DNA from 2 places in the Clostridium sp. DL1XJH146 genome. Region 2 is predicted to be linked to the other one. Evidence: predicted binding sites of a transcription regulator. Region 2 holds the regulator's gene; the other holds the start of a gene.
What was found. The regulator HrcA, encoded in region 2, represses chaperone genes, less so after heat shock. The targets are predictions, from matches to a motif close to TGTTAGCACTCNNNNNNNNNGAGTGCTAACA.
Positions count from the first base shown of each region.

Region 1: groES (co-chaperone GroES) is a predicted target of HrcA. The motif match lies at 2,131-2,161, and genes of this name have one in related genera.

Region 1 is NZ_JBTVVN010000023.1:40,554-43,992, forward strand. It holds gene groL (chaperonin GroEL) at 157-1,782, opposite strand; gene groES (co-chaperone GroES) at 1,812-2,096, opposite strand; gene ACVHXK_RS11935 (TIGR01906 family membrane protein) at 2,382-3,026, shown strand; gene ACVHXK_RS11940 (TVP38/TMEM64 family protein) at 3,050-3,439, opposite strand, start outside.
Region 2 is NZ_JBTVVN010000009.1:98,924-102,362, reverse strand. It holds gene dnaK (molecular chaperone DnaK) at 1-167, opposite strand, end outside; gene grpE (nucleotide exchange factor GrpE) at 360-1,016, opposite strand; gene hrcA (heat-inducible transcriptional repressor HrcA) at 1,043-2,137, opposite strand; gene hemW (radical SAM family heme chaperone HemW) at 2,330-3,439, opposite strand, start outside.

The sequences.
Region 1 (3,439 bases), on a different contig from region 2:
GAACTATATCTAATGTGAAATTGGAGAAAGTCTGCCATTAATTTTAAAAATTTCGAATAATAATGAAAAATCTTATTTCATCAAAAAGTTAACATATTATAAGTTTCTAATAATAAAAAAGCTCTTGCAATATGCAAAAGCTTTTTTCTATTTCGATTAATACATTCCATCCATTCCCATTCCTGGTCCACCTGGCATTGGTGATTCTTTCTCAGGAATGTCAGCAACAACACATTCAGTTGTTAAGAATGTTGCGGCAACTGAAGCGGCATTTTGAAGAGCTGATCTTGTTACCTTAGTTGGGTCAACAATTCCTCTTTCGATCATATTTACATATTCTTCACGACGAGCGTCAAAACCTATACCTACTTTACTGTTTTTAACTTTTTCTATGATCACTGAACCTTCTAATCCAGCATTATCAGCTATTTGTCTTACTGGTTCTTCTAAAGCTCTCTTAATTATTTCAATACCTACTTTAACATCTGCTTCATCAGAATCTAATTCTTCCACAACAGGAATAGTATTTACATAAGCAGTACCACCACCTGGAACAATTCCTTCTTCTACAGCAGCTTTTGTAGCAGCTAAAGCATCTTCTATTCTTAATTTTCTTTCTTTCATTTCTGTTTCTGTAGCAGCACCCACTTTAATTACTGCAACACCACCAGACAATTTAGCAAGTCTTTCTTGCAATTTTTCTTTGTCAAATTCAGAAGTAGAAGCCTCTATTTGATTTCTTATTTGTCCAACTCTATCAGAAATAGCTCCTTTATTTCCCTTACCATTAACAATAGTAGTTGTCTCTTTTGTTATTTTTATACTATCTGCAGTACCAAGCATATCCATAGTAACGTCTTTTAATTCTAATCCTACTTCTTCTGAGATAACTTCTCCGCCTGTTAATATTGCAATATCCTTTAACATTTCTTTTCTTCTGTCGCCAAAACCAGGGGCTTTAACAGCTACTGATACAAAAGTACCTCTGATTCTATTTACAATAATATTAGCTAAAGCGTCTCCTTCAACATCTTCAGCAATTATTAATAACTTCTTGCCTGATTGAACTATTTGCTCTAATAATGGCAATAAATCTTGGAAATTACTAACCTTCTTGTCTGTAAGCAAAATCACTGCATTATCTAAAGAAGCTTCCATTTTCTCAGTATCAGTTACCATGTATGGACTTATATAACCTCTATCAAATTGCATTCCTTCAACTACGTCTAATTCAGTTATCATAGATTTTGATTCTTCTACAGTAATAACACCTTCATTACCTACTTTTTCCATAGCATCAGCAATTAATTTACCTATAGTTTCGTCAGAAGCTGAAATTGCAGCAACCCTTGCAATATCTTCTTTGCCATTAACTGGTTTAGAAATATTCTTAATTTCTCCAACAGCTTTTTCTACAGCCATCATAATTCCTTGTCTTATAAGCATTGGATTAGCACCAGCTGTAACATTCTTCAAACCTTCTCTTATAATAGCTTGAGCAAGTAATGTTGCAGTTGTAGTACCGTCACCAGCTACATCATTAGTTTTAGTGGCAACTTCTTTAACTAATTGAGCTCCCATATTTTCATATGGATCTTCTAACTCTATTTCTCTTGCAATACTAACACCATCATTAGTAATTAATGGTGCTCCAAATTTTTTGTCTAAAACAACATTTCTACCTTTTGGTCCTAATGTAACTTTTACAGTATTAGCTAGTGTATCAACACCAACTTGCATAGATCTTCTAGCGTCTTCACCAAATTTAATGCTTTTAGCCATTTTCAATTCCTCCTCAATTAAACTATCAATTATTCAACAATAGCTAAAATATCATTTTGTTTAACAATGATATATTCTTCACCATTTACTTTAACTTCTGTTCCAGCGTATTTAGAATACAAAATTCTATCGCCAATTTTCACTTCCATTACAATTTCTTTTCCTTCAACAATTCCACCCGGTCCTACAGCAACAACTTCTGCTTCTTGTGGTTTTTCTTGAGCTGAACTTAAAAGTACGATACCACTCTTTGTAGTTTCTTCCGCTTCTAATTTTTTAATTACTACCCTATCACCTAATGGTCTAATATTCATTATAAACCCTCCTTATGTAATAAATAGGAATGTTTGTTAGCACTCTAGTAAAACGAGTGCTAACAAATATAATATTAATTTATAGTAAATTTAATATCAAATTCCATACATTAACTAATAACTCTAAAAACAGCTAATATTTTAAGTTATCTTTCCTTATCTCGTAAAATCATCTTATTACTTTATTTTACTCTCATTTTAATGAAATCTTAGTAAAACATATATTAAATTCTATGTTATAATTAACTATTCTTTTGTTAAAAATATATTATTAGAGGTGATATAATGGGCAATATAGCTAATTACAAACAAAATTTTTTTACTATCGTAACAGCATTTATCCTTAGTTTTATATTAATAAGTTTCAGTGCTAAATTCACATTAAATTTTAAATCTCTTTATTATTTTGATATATCCTATCTTAATATAAGTGAAAACTCTGGTTATTCAGAAAATGAAATCAAAACGAATTACAACTATATAGTAGATTTTGTAGCTTCTCATAAAAACACTGAATTTAATTTACCTTCACTTAATTATTCTGAGCAAGGAAAAATTCACTTTGAAGATGTAAAAAAGGTATTCAATTTTATGGACAATCTAATGTACATACTCTTAATTCTATTAGTTTTCCTTGTACTATATGCTCTTAAAAAGAAAAATTTTAAATTTCTACGTTATACTACATATTTATTAATAATACTGCCTCTTGCAACTTTAATACCCTTTTTAATTAATTTTGACTATAGTTTTACCATATTTCATGAAATCTTATTCAGCAACGATTACTGGATATTTAATCCTATTTATGATCCTATAATTACAATACTTCCTGAAGAATTCTTTTTCCATTCCCTTGGTGTTATTGTTATATTTCTTATATTGTCTAGTATATTATGTAATGTACTCTATAAAAATATTAATAAATAGCTAAAAATAAATATCTAATTTAGCTATTTATTTTTAGTCGTATCATGAGTCATTGATTTAATTATTCTATCACCTCTTAATAACCCTATTAGAAACAGTAAACTCATCACAACAGCTATTACAATTAGAGAGGTGTGTCTTCCATCTAACAAACTGTCACCAAAGTAAGCTGATATAAAAATCCCAGGAAGCCTACCCATAGTGGAATAGAATATATAATCTTTAAATTTCACTTTGGAAATACCACAAAAATAACCCATTATATCCTTTGGCATTCCAGGTATTACATAGAAAAGGAATATAATATATTTCTTACTCCCTATTTCTAATATTTTTTCAAAATTAGTTAAATGTTTCTCTGAAATAATTTTTTCTACAAATGGTCTTCCAAATTTTCTTGATATACCATAAAT
Region 2 (3,439 bases):
CTTTTTGCTACCTGACCTACTAATCTCTCTCCACCATCTTTAAATGCAACCACTGAAGGTGTTGTTCTAGCTCCTTCTGCATTTGCGATAACTGTTGGGTTACCACCTTCCATTACTGCTACACATGAATTTGTTGTACCTAAATCGATACCTATTATTTTTCCCATTTTATTTACCTCCTAATATATTTTCTTAATTTATATAATTTTTTATTTATAACTTAATTTATTGGTTGAACTAAATTGATAATTTTTACTAATTTCAAATGCACAATTCACAATGCACAATTTATGTTGATTCTCTCCCTTTTTGGTCGAGAATCTGTATTTAATTAAATTATTCAATACATGAAATATAAACTAGTTTGCTACCTTAACTAATGAATATCTTAATACTTTATCGCCTCTTTTAAAGCCTTTTTGGAAAACTTCTACTATTTCATTATCCCCATATGAGCTATCTTCTATATGCATTATTGCATTATGCATATTAGGGTCGAACCCTTCATTAGTTGCTACTTCTTCAACATCAAGTTTTTCTAATGAATCTGTAAATTGATTTATTGTTTTTTGTATACCAGTTTTTAAATCTTCTACAGAACCATCTGCTTCTAATGCTCTTTCTAAATTATCAAGAACCGGAAGAATATTTTTAAGTACATCTGCACATGCATCTGTGTATATAGTTTTCTTTTCTTTGTCAGTTCTCTTCCTATAATTCTCATATTCTGCAGTTATACGCAATAATCTGTCTTTTAAAGCGTCTAGCTCATTAGATAACTTTTTGTTTTTACTTGTAAACACTTTTTTTTCCCCTTTTAGTTCTTCTAACTCTGCTTTTAATAGATCTTCTTTCTGTTCTAATTCTTCTTGTTCATTGACTACTTCAATCTCTTCTTCATCTAGGACCTCTTCAAATTCCTTATCTTCATTTACTTCTGCTTCTAAAGGATTTTCCTCCTTTAAAGCTTCACTTACTTCCTCTTCATTTTCAATATGAATTTCATCATTCAACATTTTTTCACCTCATGCTATTCATTTTACTATTCATTATTTTCATCATAATAAATACTTGTAATACTTTTATCTAAAACTTTTATAAACTGTGTCATTATTGCTAATATCTTTTCATATTGCATCCTTGTTGGGCCGATAACTCCTATTGTTCCTAGTGGTTTATCCCTCAAACTATATTCTGCACATATAAGGCTATAGTCTTTTGCATTTTCTGTGAGATTCTCACTCCCTATCTTCACAAAAATGTTTTTATTTTTTATATGCAATACATTTCCATCGCTTATTTTCAAATCCTCTAAATAATTATTATTAAAATTTAGTAAATTTGCCATTGCCGACTTATCATCTAGCATCTCTAAAAATTGTTTTGCTTTATCTACATCTTTATATTCTGAATAGTTAAATATATTTGATGCACCTTCAAAGAAAATATCTCTTCCATCTTCTTTTGACAGAGCATCGTAGAGTGCTGTTATTATAGCATCAAAAATACTCTCATATCCCTGAAGGTCATTCTTAAGTTGATTTATAACTTTTAAATTGATATCATCTATAGTTTTATTTCTTAACCTACTATTAAGAATATTAGATAATTTTTCTAATTTATCTTCTTCAATTTTACCATCTAATCTAATCAAATTATTATTTATCATTCCATTTTGAGTAACTATAATAACTAAGATGCTGTGATTATCTATAGGAATTAGTTTTAAAGCCTTAATATAACTAGTTCTTGCTGAAGGTGTTTTTACAACACATGTCATGTTAGTCAATTCTGAAAGTAATTGTGTTGCATTCTTAAGTACTCTATTAACTTCATAGAGAGCTATATTAACAAGTTCTGATTTCATCCTAACTTGATCCTCTGCACTTAAATCAGGTATCTTTATCAATTGGTCAACATAAAGTCGATATCCTTTATCTGATGGTTTTCTTCCAGAAGAAGTATGCAATTGTTCAAGATATCCAAGCTCTTCTAAGTCAGACATTTCATTTCTTATTGTTGCAGAACTTACGCCTAAATCATATTTTTTCGCTATAGTTCTTGAACCTATTGGTTCTCCAAATAATATATAATCTCTTATGATAGCCTCTAGAATTTTAATTTTCCTTTCAGTCATTTCATTAACATTCACAAGATCACCACCTTTTATTAGCACTCACTCAAGACGAGTGCTAACGACCTGCTTTTAAATTACCATGTAGCATTTTTTTTGTCAATATTATATTCAATGCTTATAGGCTATAATTTTATGATTAATGACATTCTAATTGAAATAAATCTATTTTCCTATATATTACTTAATATTCCTCTATTTTTTATCCAATATAAAATCACTCAATATATAATTAGAGATTTCATAACCTTTTTCTGAAAAAGAAATGTAATCATCTTCATCAAGTAATAATCCCAATTTAGTATATTTACTAATTACATTTTTATACTTAAAATTAATTTCTTCATGAAATCTTCTGATATATTCATTCTTGCTGATTCCTTTTCTTTTCCTTAATCCTAAAAACATAAACTCTTCAATTTCTTCCTCACTTGTATTAATATGTGTCTTGACTTTGCTATTGCCTTTATCATGCATATCCTTTATATAGTTAATTATGCTTTTATCATTTTCATATCGCACACCATCAATATAAGAATGAGCTGATGAACCAGTTCCTAAGTAGTTACCTAATTCCCAATAGACTAGATTATGCATACATTCTTTTCCCTTTTTAGAAAAATTGGAAATCTCATATTGATTATATCCATTAGCTTTCAATAATTCTACGGTCTTTTTATACATTTTTCTTTCTACATCTTCATTTGGTATTTCCAATTTATTTTCTTTAAACATTTTGTAAAAGCAGGTTCCTTCTTCGATTATTAAAGAATAACAAGAAACATGTTCGGGATTAAGATTAATTATATTTTCCAAAGTTTCTTCCCATTCTTCTAATTTAAGCCCAGGTATTCCAAACATCAAATCAATATTAATATTTTTAAAGCCTACTTTTCTAGCCTCTTTATATAATTTCAAAAATTCTTCTCTCGAATGAATTCTACCTAATAATTGTAGTTTATCATTTTGCCATGCTTGTAACCCTATACTAAGCCTATTAACACCCATATTTTTTAAAAATTTTAATTTTTCTATATCACAAGTGCCCGGATTCACTTCAATAGAAAATTCAGTAGGTTTATTATTTTTCATTTGTTTATCTAGAGATTTCTTTAATATCTCCAAATAATCTAACGACAAATAGGTAGGAGTTCCCCCACCTATGTAAATAGTATGTAAATTTTTTATGTCTTTATTTTGAATTTCCTTACTTAGAGCCAGCATATAACTCTCCATATATTTTTCCATACCATCATAAGAAGGAAAATCACAATATAAACACTTCTTAACACAAAATGGTATATG